Regions from separate parts of the Hydrogenophaga sp. SL48 genome, predicted to be linked through region 2. Evidence: predicted binding sites of a transcription regulator. Region 2 holds the regulator's gene; each other region holds the start of a gene.
What was found. The regulator FNR, encoded in region 2, switches genes on or off when oxygen is low (the NO sensors DNR and NnrR bind a similar motif). The targets are predictions, from matches to a motif close to TTGATNNNNATCAA.

Region 1 (5,751 bases), 970 kb from region 2:
GCGCGGTTGAACCATTCACCGGGGCTTAGAATCAGACACTCGGCGCTTCGCGCTGCACATTCTTGTTTCTGGAGATATTCATGGGCTCATTTTCCATTTGGCACTGGCTGATCGTTCTGTTGATCGTGGTGATGGTGTTCGGCACGAAGAAGCTCAAGAACATCGGTTCTGACTTGGGTGGTGCGGTCAAAGGCTTCAAGGATGGCATCAAGGATGGCGGGCAACCCCCTGCCGAATCGGCATCGGCTCCCGCTGGGCAGGTCACGCAAGACGTCCGCAGCGAGAAGAATACGATCGACGTCGAAGCCAAGCAGAAGAGCTGAATGCCTGAGGCCGTTGACCGCTGCTTCTTAGACGTTTTCAGGATCTGTCTCCCGGGTCCTTTCGGTGCGGACAACCCATGATTGATCTTGGTATTTCGAAGCTGGCCCTGATCGGCGCTGTGGCGCTGGTGGTGATTGGCCCAGAGAAGCTGCCGCGGGTGGCGCGAACCGTGGGTGCCTTGCTTGGCAAAGCCCAGCGCTATGTCGCCGACGTCAAGGCAGAGGTCAACCGCTCGATGGATCTCGAAGAACTCAGGAAGATGAAAGATTCGGTCGAGAGCGCCGCCCGGGATGTTGAAACCACGGTAAGCAGTGGCGCCAACGACTTCGAGAAGTCTTGGTCAGAGGCCACCAGCGGCCTGGACGGCGCGCCGTCCTCTGGCTACGACGACTCGCTCGGCAGGCTAGGGGTCGATCTTTACCCAAGCTACAAGCACCCTCGGAAGAACTGGCGGATCAAGCAAAAAGCCATGCCACAGTGGTACAAGGCCCGCGTTGGAGTGCGCACACGCACACAATCAGGCGCGGCTCGCGTGGCCCGTTTCCGGCCCCGTTCCACTTCTGTTTTCCGCTGATGTCCGACACCGACAAATCCACCGACGAGCTCGCCGGTACAGAGCAGCCTTTTGTCCAGCATCTGATGGAGCTGCGTGATCGCTTGCTCTACGGCATGGTGGGGCTGGGCATTTGCATGGCCATCCTTGCGTTCTGGCCCGGCCCGAGCGGACTGATCGACATGATTGCGGTCCCGATCCGTGCCCACATGCCGCCGGACGCGAAATTGATTGCGGTGGGCGTGTTTTCGCCTTTCTTCATTCCGCTGAAGGTGTTGGCCATGGCCGCACTGCTGCTGTCGCTGCCATGGTGGATGTATCAGGTCTGGGCCTTCGTCGCACCAGGTCTCTACAGCCACGAAAAGCGCTTTGCGGTGCCGCTGATCATTCTGGGCAGTCTGCTGGCTTACGTCGGCATCGCATTTGTGCAGTTTTTCGTGCTCGACAAGATGTTCGGGTTCATCCAGCAGTTCACCCCCAAGAGTGTGGCCGCGACGCCGGACATCGCTTCTTATGTGGAAGCGATTTTGTCGCTGTATTTGGCCTTTGGCTTGGCTTTTCAGGTGCCAATTGTGGTGGTCTTGTTGGTGAAGATGAAGATGGTGACGGTCAAGCAGCTCAAGGAATTCCGTGGCTATTTCATCGTGGTGGCTTTCATCGTCGCCGCCGTCGTGACGCCGCCCGACGTGATTTCGCAGCTGGCGTTGGCGGTACCGATGTGTGTGCTGTACGAGCTGGGTATCTGGGGATCGCAGTGGTTCATTCGGAACACCGCTGCACCTGAAGAGCCTGCGAACAACGCCGCAAGTTGATTGCGCTCCCCCGTGGTAAATCAGCGGTTTGCCTGACGTCTCGGCAAGTTCCGTTTGCCGGGGGTGACATCCACACTGAGCTTGGTCTCTTTTCTCACCAGTTCCAGTTTCGCTGGAGCGTCGGGTGTGAGCGCGGCGACCGCTGAGAGCAGTTGAGCGACATTGCCTACGGGCTTGCCCGCCACATGGGTGACCACATCACCGGGTCGAATGCCCGCTTGTGCGGCGGGGCCGTTCTGCAAGACTCCTGTGATGATGACGCCGGTGCCCGGTGTGACGGCGAAGCTCTCGGCCAGTTCCGGGGTCAGGTCCTGTGGTTCAACGCCAATCCATCCCCGTGTCACCTTGCCGTCCCGAACGATGGCGTCCATCACGCTCCGTGCGGTGGAGGTGGGAATGGCGAAGCCGATGCCCATGGATCCGCCTGAGCGCGAGTAGATGGCCGTGTTGATGCCCATGAGGTGGCCGTTGATGTCCACCAGCGCTCCGCCGGAGTTGCCTGGGTTGATGGCGGCATCGGTCTGGATGAAATTCTCGAAGGTGTTGATGCCCAGCTGGGTGCGCCCCAGCGCACTGACGATGCCGCTGGTGACGGTCTGCCCGACGCCGAAAGGGTTGCCGATCGCCAGCACCTGATCGCCGATGGACAGCGCATCCGAGTTGCCGAGCGTGATCACGGGCATGCCGGTCAATTCGACCTTGAGAATGGCGAGATCGGTTTCAGGGTCGGTGCCAATCACCTGTGCCGCACTCTTGCGGCCATCGTTGAGAATGACCTCGATCTGATCGGCTTCCTCAATGACATGGTTGTTGGTCAGGATGTAGCCGGCCGGGCTGACGATCACCCCTGAGCCGAGTCCCGCCTGAGGCTGTCCCTGATTTTGTTCGCCAAAGAAGAAACGGAACCACGGGTCATTGCTCTGGGGGGCGTTCTCAGGGGCCTTGCTGGTGTTGATGCTGACCACTGCAGGAGATGCTGCCTTGGCCGCTTCGCGCAGGCTGTTGACCGCTGGCGCGCTGCTGCCAGGAAGCACTGAGCCGGTCGACTCAATGACCGGAACCAGGGTTGGCAGCACGGAGCTGCGGTTGAGCCATTCGGGCTTGAGCGTGGCCACCACGAACAAGGCCGCCAGCAACACTGTGACGGATTGGGCAAAAAGCAGCCAGATGCGTTTCATGAGAAAGAGGTTTTCGGTTTTGCGTGGACGCCGCGGTGGCAGCGAAACCACTGTGAGTTTGCATTGTCCTGCATATGGTTACGGCTTTTGGGCGTTCAAGCCGATTGACCCACGTCAAAGCGTTTCTGGCGCATCGGCGGTGCAATGGTCGCCTGTTCACCAAGACTGGAGCGCACGATGAAAGCCATCGCCGACCTTTTTTCTACCGATTACGGCTTGTTCAGCATTGCCGGCATCACTTTCATGATCGGGATGGCCATCTGGTTCTACCGCTTCTTCAACCGCAAGATGGAAGAGTCGGAGCGCGCTCAGCGCGCGCAGGGCTGACGGGATATCGCATTCGATCCGGGCTGCAGCGGTGCGCCGCCATCGCGGAGCGGTGACAGAATAGGGCGGTTCCACCGGAAGCACTTCGCGTGCTTTTGTTCAGACCGGCCCCATTGGCTCCCGCTCATGACCATTCCTGCATCCCCGTCGGGCGGCGTTGCCCGCGAAACCCTGCTCACTGCGTTTGACGCGCTGTTGCAACCTGCCCTGTTCAAAGATTTCGGTCCCAACGGCCTGCAGGTCGAAGGACGTCCCAGGGTGCACAAGGTGGTCAGCGGTGTGACCGCCAGCCTGGCCTTGATCGACGCGGCCATTGAGGTGGGTGCCGATGCGCTCTTCGTGCACCATGGGCTGTTCTGGCGTGGCCAAGATGGCAGGGTCACCGGCTGGATGAAACAGCGCCTTGTCCGGTTGCTGACGCACGACATCAACCTCTTCGCCTACCACCTGCCGCTGGATGCGCACGCCTCGCTGGGCAACAACGCGCAGCTCGCACAGCGCCTCGGGGTGACTTTGTTCGATCCAGGAGAGGGGCGGTTTGGCGACCAGTCACTGGGGTTTCTGGGGTGCCGTGCATCTTCGTTGGCGCAACTGGCTGATCATGTGAAGGTGGTGCTGGGGCGGTCTGTGATCCTGATCGGAGAGGGGCATCGGGCTGTGAACCGCATCGCGTTGTGCACGGGTGGCGCGCAGGGGTATTTCGAGGCGGCGATCGCCGCGGGTGCGGATGTCTTCATCACCGGAGAGATTTCCGAGCCACAGGCCCACTATGCCCGGGAAAGTGGTGTGGCCTACATCGCCTGCGGGCACCACGCGTCTGAGCGTTATGGTGCCCCTGCCGTGGCGGCGCATGTGGCCGATCAACTGGACATCGAACATCTTTTCATCGATATCCCCAATCCCGCCTGAGACATGACCAGCAAGCCAGCCGCATCCGGAAGACCGGTGGTCATCACCATGGGTGATCCGGCAGGCATTGGTCCGGAGATCATCGTCCGCGCATTGTGTGAGCGTCCTGAACTCCGCAACCAGGTGCTGGTGGCAGGAGATCTCCCAACCCTTCAGCGCGCCATCGACTTGACCCATGCGCTCGAAGGCATGGCGAATGAGGCCTTGGTGCTGGAGGAGGTTGCTGCGGGGGCGTGGGCCACGGCACCTACGGATCGGTTGCGTGCCGTGCAGGCCTGTGTTTTGTCGGAGCGGGTTCCATTCGGTTGCATCAGTGCGACGGCGGGACGGGCCGCAGCGGATTGCATTGCCTATGCCGCGAACCTTGTTCTTCATGGTGGCGCGCGCGCCATGGTGACGGCGCCGGTCCATAAGGAGGCGCTGTCGGCGGCCGGACTCGCCCATCCCGGACACACCGAGTTTCTTCAGGCCTTGTCAGCAGAGCATGCCGGTGTGACGCTGGCCCAGATGCCCGTGCGAATGATGCTCAGCAGCCCTGGTCTCGCCACCGTGCTCGTGAGCATTCACGTGTCGCTGCGGGAGGCGCTGGAGGCCGTCACGCGGGAACGCGTGGTTGAAACCATTCGCATCACCGCTGCCCATTTTGGGCGATGCGGTATGCCAAACGCCCGGATCGCGGTGGCGGCACTGAACCCTCATGCGGGGGAGGGGGGGCTCTTCGGGCGAGAGGAAATCGACATCATCTCTCCAGCCATACACCATGCGAAAGACATGGGGTTGAACGTGAGCGGGCCGCACGCGCCCGACACGGTGTTCATGAGGGCGCGTCAAGGCGAATTCGATGTGGTGGTCGCGATGTACCACGACCAGGGACTTATTCCAGTGAAGTTGCTTGGGCTGGAGTTCGGGGTGAACACCACATTGGGGTTACCGCTGATCCGCACCAGTCCCGACCATGGCACCGCGTTTGATTTGGCGGGAACAGGACGGGCCAGTGCGTCCAGCCTGCTGGCAGCCATCGATGCGGCCATGCGCATGAGCGCTGGATCTTCCCAATAAAAAAGTCCGTTGCCATCTGGCCATGACAACGGCACCAGATTTGGCGCGTGAGGCGCTGCGTCTTACTTGCGCAGGCTGTCGCGAATCTCCCGGAGCAGCAGCACGTCTTCTGTCGGAGGTGCTGGCGGGGCAGCAGGTGCCTCCTTTTTGAGGCGGTTCACCTGCTTGACCATCATGAAGACGATGAAAGCAAGAATGATGAAATTCAGGGCGATGGTGATGAAGTTGCCATAGGCCAGTACCGCGCCAGCCTTTTTGGCTTCCGCCAGTGGCAGTCCCGCAGCCTGCCCCGCCAGAGCGATGTAGTAGCTGGAAAAGTCCAAGCCACCGAAGAGTTTGCTCACGATGGGCATGATCAGGTCGCCAACGATGGAGTCGACAATCTTGCCGAACGCCCCCCCGATGATCACGCCGACCGCCAGATCCATCACGTTGCCTTTCAGGGCAAACTCCTTGAATTCCTGCATCACTGCCATGTGGTACTCCTGTTATGAGGATCGCATGCCTCCGGGCTGGCTGCATAAGTCAGCAAATTTTCGCACAAGCCATATCAGCATTACGCGCCGCTGACGGGCCCGGTTGACACGTG
Region 2 (5,751 bases):
TCACCGATTCGAAGCCGATCTTGCGGGCGGTTTCCACCAGTTCAAACACCTGTTCGGCGGGCTGCACCCGGTGCACGGCTTTTTGCACCGCAGGATCGAAGTCCTGCACGCCAAAGCTCAGGCGATTGAACCCAAGGCGTGCGAGGGTCTGCAAACGCTGGCCGGTCACCGTGCGGGGATCCACCTCGATCGAATACTCCCCACCCGGCACCAGCGTGAAGTTGCGGCGGATCATCGCCATCAGGTCTTCGAGCTCGCCATCCGACAGGAAGGTGGGCGTCCCGCCACCAAGGTGCAGCTGGGACACGCTGTGGCCCTTGCCGAAGTGCTGCACCTGCAGGTCGACCTCACGCGAGAGGTAGCGCAAATATTCCTCCGCCCGCTCGTGGTGCTTGGTGATCACCTTGTTGCAGGCGCAGTAGTAACAAACCGATTCGCAAAACGGCACATGCACGTACAGGGACAGCGGCAAGGCCATCGAGCCCGCTCGCCGCTGCTCCAGGGCCTGGATGTAGTCGGCTTCGGTGAAGGCTTCCACAAACCGATCAGCCGTCGGATACGAGGTGTAGCGCGGTCCAGGGACATCGAACCGCTTGAGCAATTCGTCAGATATGGCGTGACTCACAGGCAATTCTCCAATGCAGAAGGAGAATGTGCCCCAGGCGCGTTCGAGCGCCCTTGATCAAGATCAAGGGCGCATGACAGCCAAGGGTTTCTGCTGACTGACGCCAGCGAAACGAATGGGTACATCGACATCAGCGACACCCATGCGTTAAGCTTCGGCCCAATTGCGGGATATTTATGGACATTCAAAGCATCAAAGTCGCCTGTTCCAGCTGCAATTTGCGGGAGCTGTGCTTGCCCATGGGCTTGAACCCCAACGAAATGGACAAGCTCGACAACGTCATTTCAGCCCGTCGGCGCGTCAAACGGGGCTCGGCCTTGTTCAACACCGGCGACAAGTTCACCTCCCTCTATGCCGTCCGTTCGGGTTTCTTCAAAACCTGTGTGACCACCGCCGACGGCCGGGACCAGGTCACCGGCTTCCAGATGACGGGCGAAATCATCGGCCTGGATGGCATCGTGAGCGACCGCCACTCGTGTGACGCCATCGCCCTGGAGGACGCCGAGGTCTGCATCATGCCGTTCGATCAGGTTGAAGAGCTTTCTCGGGAGTTCACCACCCTGCAGCACCATGTGCACAAGATCATGAGCCGCGAAATCGTGCGAGACCACAGCGTGATGCTGCTGCTGGGCAGCATGCGCGCCGAGGAACGCCTGGCGGCGTTCCTGCTCAACCTGGTGCAGCGCCTGCATGCCCGAGGCTTCTCGCAATCCGAGCTGGTGCTGCGCATGACGCGCGAAGAGATCGGCAGCTACCTGGGCATGAAGCTGGAAACGGTCAGCCGCACGTTCTCGAAGTTTGTCGAGGAAGGCATCATTGAAGTCAAGCAACGCTACGTGCACATCAAGGACACCGAAGCACTCAAGCTGATCGTGAATCCACAGACCTGCCGCTGATTTCAGCGTTCAAAAGAAAACCCCGCCGGACCGCTCCGGCGGGGTTTTCTTTTGGGCTTTTCGCCGTCAGCGACAGGAGCGGTTTTGTGCACAGCTTTCAGGCCGCGCGGCCTCGGGCACCGGGCATCGGTTGACCTCGAAGGGTGACATCGACAACAGGGTGGTCAGCGCGCTGGAGGCCATGGTGATTCCCCAGAACACAAAGAAGGCCAAGGTGTAGATGGCCTGCCGGGACAGCCCCAGCGGGTTGCCAAACCAATGCAAGTCACCGGGGTCCACCATCGCAAACACGATCATTTCCAGAACCGCTGCCACCAGAAAGGCTGGCCAGGCAATCCACATCCAGCGCTGTGACCACATGCTCTTGTCTCCTCGTAGGGGGTGAAAGTCAGTTCAAGAAGTCTTTGAGGTCGGCGGCTCGGCCTGCCCCTGTTATTTGGCCGCAGGCTCCGGCAGCGGTGAGGCCGCGTGGTTGCGCGCCTGCTGCGCGGGCTGCAAGGTTTCCAGCGCTTTGGCTTTGGCTTGTCCGTCCAGGGCATGAGCGGCTTTCAGGTCTCGCTCGAAATCGGCCTTGTTGAGCACAGGATCAGCGCCCTTGACGGCGATGATGGCCGTGGCAATGGCTGCAACCACCACCACGAGTGGTCCGCCCACCACCAGCCACATGTGAGGCACTTTCCACCAGGGGATGGGCAGCGAAGACTGGGCGGGAGCGGCGTTGTTGGGATTCATGTGGGTGTCGGAGTGGAAAGGTGGGTGTCACTTTACCGGGGGATCAGGAACGCGGCTTTTTCTTTCACCTGAGACACCTCATCCCCTGTCGAACGGACATCGAATTGGATGGGATGAGAACCGGTGGATGCCGCCCCCGGAGGCACCTGCACCCGAATGACGGCAGAACGCACTTCGGTGGGCAGCACCTCCACTTCGCTCTCGGAAGCGATGGTGATGCCAGGCAGACCGGTGACACCAATCACATAGCGCTGCGTGGACTCGGTGGCGTTCATGACCTGCAACCTGAACACGTTCTCGATGCGCCCTTGTTCCACCATGCGGGCCAGCGTGCCCCGGTCACGGATCACATCCACCTTGAGCGGGGTGCGCAGGTACAGACTCACCATCACGGCGGTCGTGATGGCCATCAGGATGCCCGTGTAGACAAGCACGCGCGGGCGCAGACCTCGACGGACCATCTGTGCCGTCGTCCAGCCATTGGCCATGCCGTTCTGCGTCGCGTACTTGACCAGTCCGCGGGGATAGCCCACCTTGTCCATCACCTCGTCACACACGTCAATGCAGGCGCCGCACCCGATGCATTCGTATTGAAGGCCCTTGCGGATGTCGATGCCGGTCGGGCACACCTGCACACACAGCGTGCAATCGACACAGGCGCCCAAGCCCAGCGCCTGGGGATCGGCTTTCTTGGAACGCGGTCCCCGCGGCTCACCCCGTTTCTCGTCGTAGGTGACGATCATCGTGTCCTTGTCGAACATCGCGCTCTGGAAGCGGGCATAGGGGCACATGTACTTGCACACCTGCTCGCGCATGAAGCCGGCGTTGCCATAGGTGGCAAAGCCATAGAAAAAGATCCAGAAGGTCTGCCAGGGCCCCAGAGAAGCGGCCAGGGAAACCACAGCCAGCTCGCGAATCGGCGTGAAGTACCCGACGAAGGTGAAGCCCGTCCAGAGCGAAAACAGAATCCACAACGCGTGCTTGAGCCACTTCTTGCCCAGCTTCTGAGCAGACAGCTCGGCTTTGTCCAGCCGCATGCGGGCGGATCGATCCCCTTCGACCTTCTTCTCGATCCAGAGGAACACCTCGGTGTACACCGTCTGGGGGCAGGCGTAGCCGCACCACAGGCGACCGGCCACGGCCGTGAAAAGGAACAGGGCCAGCGCCGAGATCACCAGCAACCCCGTCAGGTAGATGAAATCCTGCGGGTACAGCACCAGGCCAAAAATGTAAAAGCGGCGGGCTTCAAGGTCAAAGAGCACCGCCTGCCGCGCGTTCCACTCCAGCCACGGAAGGCCATAAAACACGATCTGGGTGATCCAGACGGTGAACCAACGCCACTTGGAGAACAGACCCGACACGGATCGGGGGTAGATCTTCTGCCGAGAGGCGTAAAGGGAGACCATCTCCTCATCTTCCGCGGCGCCGCCCTGGGGGTTGCCAGCAGAAACGGGAACCATGGGTTTGTTGGCGTCGGAAGAAGCGGTGCTCACAACATGCCTATATCAGTAAATAACACCAAAAGGGACCGCCTTTCGGCGACCCCTTCTCGATCAGGCGCGAATCACTTCGCGGGCTTGTTGGACATGCCCCAGACGTAGGAGGCCAGCACATTGATCTGGCTCTCGTTCAGCTTGCCGGCCTGGGCGGGCATCTGGTTGGTGAAGCCATTGTTCACGGCGCGCACGATGGCGTCTTCGCCCCAGCCGTGCAACCAGATGCCATCGGTCAGGTTGGGAGCACCCATGGCCTGGGTGCCTTTGCCGTCCTGCCCGTGGCAGGCCGCGCAGGCCGCAAACTTGCCCTTGCCTTGTGAGGCGCGCACCGCATCGTGCGGGCTGCCGGACAGGCTGAGCACGTAGTTGGCCACGTCGCGCACATCTTCAGCGGTGCCCACGGCGGCAGCCATGGGCGGCATCACGCCGATGCGACCGTTGGTGAGCGTGGTCTTGATCACGTCGGGCGAGCCGCCGTACAGCCAGTCGCCGTCGGCCAGGTTGGGGAAGCCCTTCGCGCCGCGTGCATCGGAACCATGGCACTGAGCGCAGTTGTTCATGAACAAGCGTTCGCCGATGGCCATCGCGGCGGCATCGCCGGCGAGTGCTTCGGGCTTCATGTCCTGGAACTTGGCGTAGATGGGCGCGATGGCCTTTTCGACTTTGGCCACTTCGGCGGCATGCTGGCCCTGTGACGTCCAGCCCAGAACGCCCTGGAATTTGCCAAAGGTCGGGTAGAGCACGCCATAGACCAGCGCGAACACCACCGTCAGGACGAACAGGTAGACCCACCACTTGGGCAGCGGGTTGTTCATCTCTTTCAGGTCACCGTCCCAGACGTGCCCGGTCGTGTTGTCGCCGTGTGTCGCGGCCTTGGTGGTGCCGCTGATCCAGAGCAGGACCAGGCAGGCAATGATGCTGACGAGTGTCAGACCGCCCACATAGAGATGCCAGAATTCACTTGTAAAGTCGCTCATGATGTTTCTCTTATTGGGTGCTGCGGGTTAGTCGTCGTGGAGGGGCAGCCGCGCCGCCTCTTCGAAACCGGCCTGGTTCCGTTTGGACCAGGCCCAGACCACGATGCCCACAAAGGTCAGCAGGCTGACCACCGTCACGATGCTGCGCAGGTCGTTGATGTCCATGATGGTGTCTCGCGTTATTGAATGCTGACTTCCACCCGGCGGGCTTCGGGGTTGGCACCACCGCCCTCGGTCGCGGTGGGCTTCAACAGTTCCACCTGAGCAGCGTCCACGCCCAGAGCCACGAGGGCGTCACGCACCGCAACAGCGCGCGTCTTGGCCAGCTCCTGGTTGGTGGCGAGGTCACCGGTCGAGTCATGAAAACCGCTCACCGTCAGCTTCTTGCCGTCTTTGGCGGCCTTGGCCGCGTCTGCCAGGGCATCCGCACCGCCTTGTGCCAGGTCGGCCTTGCCAGAAGCAAAGTAGAACTTGACCATGCCGTTGTCCACCACCACCCGAGCGTCGTCACCAGCGGCGGGGGCTGCAGCGACCACGGGTGCGGTGGCCGCAGCGGGTGGCGTGGCGGCCGCGACGGGTGCCGCCGTGCGGGCGGTTCCGAGCACCTGCAGGTACGCGATCACCGCTTCCATCTGCGTCTTGCCCTTGGTGTCTTCCACCGACTTGGCGATCTCTTCGTCCGAGTAAGGTGCACCCAGCGTGCGCAGCACCTGCATGCGCTTGGGCATGGACTCTGCGTCCACCGTCTTCTCGCTCAGGAACGGATAGGCCGGCATGTTGGACTCGGGCACCAGATCACGCGGATTGTTCAGGTGGATGCGGTGCCATTCGTCGCTGTAGCGACCTCCCACGCGATGCAGATCGGGACCCGTGCGCTTGGAACCCCACTGGAACGGGCGGTCGTACACAAACTCGCCCGCCACGGAGTACGGGCCATAACGCAGCGTCTCGGCCTGGAAGGGACGGATCATCTGCGAGTGGCAGTTGTAGCAACCCTCACTCACATAGACATCGCGACCCGCCAG
Region 3 (5,751 bases), 900 kb from region 2:
CGGCCCACTGGATGTCGTCTGCCGAGACGGTGTGGCGGGCGTTGGGGCTGGTGCCGCCCGAGCGCACGTTGAGCCCCGGGTGCCGGCGCCAGACGCGCTCGGCGGTGGGGCTGCGCCACTGGTTGCGGCTGCAGACGAAGAGCACGTTGAGGCGGTCAGAAGGCATGCGCGCACTGTAGGGCATCGCTTCACCGGCCCCTCCGCCAGCGGCCCGGGTGGTCCCTGCCGCAGGGGTGTTGCAGGCGTAGATTGCAGCCCATGAAAACCGCTTACCTCTACCTCGGCGCCGCCATCGTGGCCGAGGTGATCGCCACCAGCCTGCTCAAGTCCTCCGAAGGTTTCACGCGATGGTGGCCGAGCGTGGCGACGGTGGTCGGTTACGCGGTGGCGTTTTACTGCCTGGCGCAGACGCTGGGCACGATCCCGACGGGCGTGGCCTACGCGATCTGGTCGGGCGTGGGCATCGTGCTGATCTCGCTGATCGGCTGGGTGGTGTTCAAGCAGACGCTGGACACGCCGGCCCTGCTGGGCATGGGGCTGATCGTGGCGGGCGTGCTGGTGATCAACCTGTTTTCTCGCTCGGTGGCGCACTGACGTTGGCGCCTACCAGCTCACTTCCCGGTCCGGCGTGGCGCTGATCTTGTGGATGGTCAGGTCGGCGCCGTCGTATTCTTCTTCCGGGCTCAGGCGCAGGCCCATGACCGCCCTGAGCGTGCCGTAGACCACCACGCCACCGAACAGCGCCCAGGCCACGCCCAGGGTGGTGCCCATCAGTTGCGCCGTGAAGCTCACACCGCCCAGACCGCCGAGCGCCTGCTGGCCGAAGAGCCCGGCCGCGAGGCCGCCCCAGGTGCCACACAGACCGTGCAGCGGCCAGACACCCAGCACATCGTCGATCTTCCAGCGGTTCTGCGTCAGCGTGAACATGCCCACGAACAACGCGCCCGCCACCGCACCCACCACCAGCGCGCCCAGCGGGTGCATCAGGTCGGAACCCGCGCACACGGCCACCAGTCCGGCCAGCGGGCCGTTGTGCACGAAGCCGGGGTCGTTCTTGCCGGCGATCAGCGCGGCCAGCGTGCCGCCGACCATGGCCATGAGCGAGTTGACCGCGACCAGGCCGGAGATCTTGTCCAGCGTCTGCGCGCTCATCACGTTGAAGCCGAACCAGCCCACGCAGAGGATCCACGCGCCCAGCGCGAGGAAGGGGATGCTCGATGGCGGGTGGGCCGACACACCGCCGTCCTTGCGGTAGCGGTTGGCGCGGGCGCCCAGGAAGATGACCGCGGGCAGCGCGATCCAGCCCCCCACCGCGTGCACCACCACGGAGCCTGCGAAGTCGTGGAAGGCGAAGCCGGTGGTGGCGGTGATCCAGGCCTGCACGCCGAAGTGGCCGTTCCAGGCGATGCCCTCAAAGAAGGGGTAGACCAGGCCGACGATGACGGCGGTGGCGATCAGCTGCGGCCAGAACTTGGCGCGCTCGGCGATGCCGCCGGAGATGATCGCGGGGATGGCGGCGGCGAAGGTGAGCAGGAAGAAGAACTTGACGAGCTCGTAGCCGTTTTTCTGCGCCAGCGTTTCGGCGCCCACGAAGAACGAGGCGCCGTAGGCCACGCCGTAGCCAACCACGAAGTAGGCGATGGTGGAGACCGAGAAGTCCACCAGGATCTTGACCAGGGCGTTGACCTGGTTCTTCTGGCGAACCGTGCCGAGTTCGAGGAAGGCGAACCCGGCGTGCATGGCCAGGACCATGATGCCGCCGAGCAGGATGAACAAGGCATCGGCGCCCTGTTTGAGTGCGTCCATGAGGGAATCTCCGTGCAGAAAGCTTGTTTTGGTGCGGTTTGAATGCCAAAACAGGGCCTGCATGGCGATTCGCACCAATCCATAGCAAGAACTGCACCAGCATGGATGCACGGGTGCCTTCTGGTGGTGCGATGGCGCGAAGCCGGTGCGGTGTGGGCGGCGTCGCGCGGTGGTCCGGCCGACCCCGAGCCGGGCGGGCTCAGGCCGACACGACAGCGCTGCCGGTGGGGAGCGTCACCGTCGGGATGGTGGTGGCGTCCTTGATCACCTGACGCTGCGGCAGGTAATGCAGCAGCACGTCGGTTTCCTTCTTGACCACGGCGTAGCACTCGCAGCTGAGGGCTTCGAGCTGGGGCCGGTCGAGGACCTTGATCAGACCGCGGGAGTACGAAATCACCCCGAGCTGCTGCAACTTCAGCGCCGCTTGCGTCACGCCCTCGCGGCGAACGCCGAGCATGTTGGCGATGAACTCCTGGGTCATCGTCAGGTGGTTGTTCGACAGGCGGTCCATCGACAGCAACAGCCAGCGGCAGAGTTGCTGGTCGATGGCGTGGTGGCGGTTGCACACGGCGGTCTGGGCAACCTGCGTGATCAGTGCCTGCGTGTAGCGCAGCATCAGCACCAGCAGCTCGCCGTGGCGCTTGAATTCTTCCTTGACCCGCGACCGGGGCAGGCGGTAGGCATGACCGGCGCTCTGCACCACCGAACGGCTGGGCGTGCTCTCGCCGCCCATGAACAGCGTGATGCCCAGCAGGCCTTCATTGCCCACCACGAGGATCGCGGTGGACGCACCGTTTTCCATCACGTACTGCAGCGAGACGATGGCGTCGGTGGGAAAGTAGACGTGGCGCATGGGGCGCCCCGATTCGTACATGAGCGCCCGCAGCGGCAGCGCCACCAGTTCCAGGTAGGGAAACAGCCGGTCTTGCACCTCGGGTGACAAGGCGGCCAGCAGGTGGTTCTGGCGGGGATGAGGCGGGGGCTTGGGGGACATGCGGATGCTCTGGTGGCTGGACTTGGGGTGACAACCCCCCAATGGGCACCCAGCTTACCGCGCCGGCCGCGCAGGGGCTTCGGGGTGGCGTGCCGACGTTGAAGACGATGGGGGCATCACCGTTTGCCGGCGATGCGAGGGGCGTTCAGCTGCAGCTGACGCTGCCGCAGCCACTCATGGTGGCGGGCTTGACGCGGTCCGGGTCGGCCAGGGTTTCGGTGCGGCTGTCGAAGCCCACGTCCTTCATGTGCAGGGCCAGGCCGGCGTCCATGCTGGCGGCGTGCTGCGGGAACCATTCGACGAGGGCCTCGGCCAGGCGGTTGATGATCTCGGTGTCGCCCTGCTGAAAGTGGTCGACCACGGCGTTGAGGGTTTCCAGGATCGTGGCGTGGTGCGAGGCGTGGCAGTTGTCGGCCGAGAAGCCGGTGGCCAGCATCCAGCGCTCTTCCTGCGCGAAGTGCTCGACCGTGTGCGCCACGAACTCGCGGTAGAGCGGCAGTTGCTCAGCAGGCGGCGTGGCCAGCAGCCGGTTGAGCATGTCCACGAACTCTTCGTGGGTGTCGTCCATGCGGTCATCGCCGGTGCGCAGCTGGGGGTTCCAGGTCAGGCCGGTGGCGGCCGAGATCGGGGCTTCTGGGGTGGCGGTGGTGTCCATGGGTCGAGACTGTATCGGTTTCGGGATGGTCGGCGCTTGATGGAGGTCAAGCGGGGGGGGGGCGGCCACCGGGGCTCAGGACTATCATGCCGGCTCAACAACACTGTCTGGAGGACGAGATGAATTTTGTCGACGCGGTCAAGACCTGTTTCAGCAAATACGTGGGCTTCGAGGGGCGCGCCACGCGTTCGGAATACTGGTGGTGGGTGCTGTTTGTGTTTGCGGTGGCCATCGTCATGGGCGTGCTCAGGCTGGGCACGATCGGCAACCTGTTCTCGCTGGCCACGCTGCTGCCCTCGATCGCCGTGGGCGCCCGCCGCCTGCACGACATCGGCAAGAGCGGCTGGTGGCAGCTGATTGCCCTGATCCCGCTGATCGGCTGGCTGGTGCTGATTTACTGGGCCGTGCAGCCCAGCGAAGGCGACAACGCTTTTGGCCCCACGCCCGCCCGGTAAGGGGCAGGCGCACCGGGTTCAGGCCGCCGGTGTGTCCATCATCTTCTGCACCGCGGCCTGAATTTCAGGCGAGGCCAGGGCCTGTTCCAGTCGTGCCAGGGCCGGGTGGGCCAGGGCGGTCCGCAGGTGGTGCGTGTCCACACCGGTGTCCTGCTTCACGTCATAGCCTTCCAGCGTGCCCTGCTGGCTCAGCGCCAGGCGCTCGCCCAACCGGGCGCAGAGGTAGCCGAGCGCCATGCGGGGTGCACGCTCCGGATCGGTGGTCATGTACGACGTCACCAGCTGTTGGCTCACGCAGCTGACGTCGCTGATCAGGCTGGCAGGCAACTCCCAGTTTTTCATCAACAGACAGCCAATTTCGCTCGAGTTCAGGCCCAGCACCTTCTGCTCCAGCCCGGCGCGCACCAGGCGGCCGTGAGACAGCCATGACTTCAGCGCCGAAGCCGGGAACAGCGAGGCGGTGGCAAGTTGTCCCACGAAACTGAGCACCACCTGGGTGGACAGCGCGCCCTGGTCGGGCAGGTTGAGTGCCTTGCTGAGTCGGACACACAGCTCGCTCGCGATGGCGCTGGCGCGCCAGATGGCGTCGAAGCTGCTCTGCGCTTCGGCCTGCTTGGGCTTGAAGGACTCTTCCAGCATGTATTGCAGACAGATGCCGCGCACGGAGTTCATGCCCAGGAAGGTCACCGACTGACCGATGCTGGTGACGGGCGTGCGCAGCCCGTAGAACGGTGCATTGACGGTGGAGAGCACCTTTCCGGCGATCAAGGGCTCGCCCATGACGAGGTCACCCAGTTCGGCGGAGCTGGCGCGCGCGACAAAATCGGGCGACAGCAACTTCTGCATCGAACGAGGAGGGCGGGGGATGTTGCGCACGCTCTCCAGCAAAGCGTCTTTGCGCGCGGGGTCGAGGTCCTGTTCTGTCAGCCATCGAAACCCCGACAACTCGGCGGGAATCGGCTCTGCCTGAACCGTCTCGGTGGACGCAGCGGCGGGTACCGCACTGGCGGATGGAGCAGACGGTGTGCTGGGCCGTCGGACGTTGGCAGGCTTCTCTATGGCAGTTTTCGCGGGTTGCTGACGGAATAGCGAGAGAAAAGCCAAAAGAGACCTCCATTTCAGTTTTTGGACCCACGGGCCATGGATCAACCTGAGATGGAATCGGCGTTTTTCGCCCGGTCTTGAGGACTGTGTGAGGTGTTGACCTGCTCCCAGACGGTGACCAGCACCAGGTGCTTTATGCCAGGCGGGCGCGGTGGCGCGCGATCTGCGTCAGCACCTGGGCCGGCGCGGTGCCACCCAGGGTGTTGCGGGCGTTGAGGCTGCCGCGCAGGCTCAGGCACTCGTAGACGTCTTTCTCAATGCTGGCGTTGAAGCCTTGCAGCACCGTGAGCGGCAGTTCGGACAGGTCGCAGGCGTGGCTGGTGGCGGCCTTCACGGCGTGGGCCACGGTTTCGTGGGCGTCGCGGAAGGGCAGGCCTTTTTTCACCAAGTAGTCGGCCAGGTCGGTGGCGGTGGCGTAGCCCTTCTTGGCGGCCTCTTCCATGGCCACGGCGTTGACGGTGATGCCACCTTCCTTGGCGCCGGTGGCCGGGTTGAGCTGGCCGCCCACCATCTCGGCAAAGATGCGCAGCGTGTCTTTCAAGGTGTCCACGGTGTCGAACAGCGGCTCCTTGTCTTCCTGGTTGTCTTTGTTGTAGGCCAGGGGCTGGCCCTTCATGAGCGTGATCAGGCCCATGAGGTGGCCGACCACGCGGCCGGTCTTGCCACGGGCGAGTTCGGGCACGTCGGGGTTTTTCTTCTGCGGCATGATCGAACTGCCGGTGGTGAAGCGGTCGGCG

Region 1: IM738_RS01555 (DUF3149 domain-containing protein) is a predicted target of FNR. The motif match lies at 2,972-2,985, and genes of this name have one in related genera.
Region 3: IM738_RS01970 (bacteriohemerythrin) is a predicted target of FNR. The motif match lies at 3,492-3,505, and genes of this name have one in related genera.

What each region holds. Positions count from the first base shown of each region.
Region 1 covers NZ_CP063400.1:331,821-337,571, forward strand. The annotation lists gene IM738_RS01530 (histidine triad nucleotide-binding protein) at 1-10, shown strand, start outside; gene tatA (Sec-independent protein translocase subunit TatA) at 81-323, shown strand; gene IM738_RS01540 (Sec-independent protein translocase subunit TatA/TatB) at 401-898, shown strand; gene tatC (twin-arginine translocase subunit TatC) at 898-1,689, shown strand; gene IM738_RS01550 (trypsin-like peptidase domain-containing protein) at 1,710-2,867, opposite strand; gene IM738_RS01555 (DUF3149 domain-containing protein) at 3,045-3,194, shown strand; gene IM738_RS01560 (Nif3-like dinuclear metal center hexameric protein) at 3,321-4,103, shown strand; gene pdxA (4-hydroxythreonine-4-phosphate dehydrogenase PdxA) at 4,107-5,162, shown strand; gene mscL (large conductance mechanosensitive channel protein MscL) at 5,225-5,638, opposite strand.
Region 2 covers NZ_CP063400.1:1,304,159-1,309,909, reverse strand. The annotation lists gene hemN (oxygen-independent coproporphyrinogen III oxidase) at 1-625, opposite strand, end outside; gene fnr (fumarate/nitrate reduction transcriptional regulator Fnr) at 802-1,521, shown strand; gene IM738_RS06275 (hypothetical protein) at 1,588-1,881, opposite strand; gene IM738_RS06270 (nitrogen fixation protein FixH) at 1,954-2,253, opposite strand; gene ccoG (cytochrome c oxidase accessory protein CcoG) at 2,286-3,713, opposite strand; gene ccoP (cytochrome-c oxidase, cbb3-type subunit III) at 3,818-4,726, opposite strand; gene IM738_RS06255 (cbb3-type cytochrome oxidase subunit 3) at 4,754-4,891, opposite strand; gene IM738_RS06250 (OmpA family protein) at 4,906-5,205, opposite strand; partial or broken gene ccoO (cytochrome-c oxidase, cbb3-type subunit II) at 5,317-5,751, opposite strand, start outside.
Region 3 covers NZ_CP063400.1:409,047-414,797, forward strand. The annotation lists gene IM738_RS01950 (low molecular weight protein tyrosine phosphatase family protein) at 1-166, opposite strand, end outside; gene IM738_RS01955 (EmrE family multidrug efflux SMR transporter) at 259-594, shown strand; gene IM738_RS01960 (ammonium transporter) at 604-1,806, opposite strand; gene IM738_RS01965 (Crp/Fnr family transcriptional regulator) at 2,006-2,800, opposite strand; gene IM738_RS01970 (bacteriohemerythrin) at 2,946-3,455, opposite strand; gene IM738_RS01975 (DUF805 domain-containing protein) at 3,575-3,910, shown strand; gene IM738_RS01980 (HDOD domain-containing protein) at 3,929-4,786, opposite strand; gene argH (argininosuccinate lyase) at 5,148-5,751, opposite strand, start outside.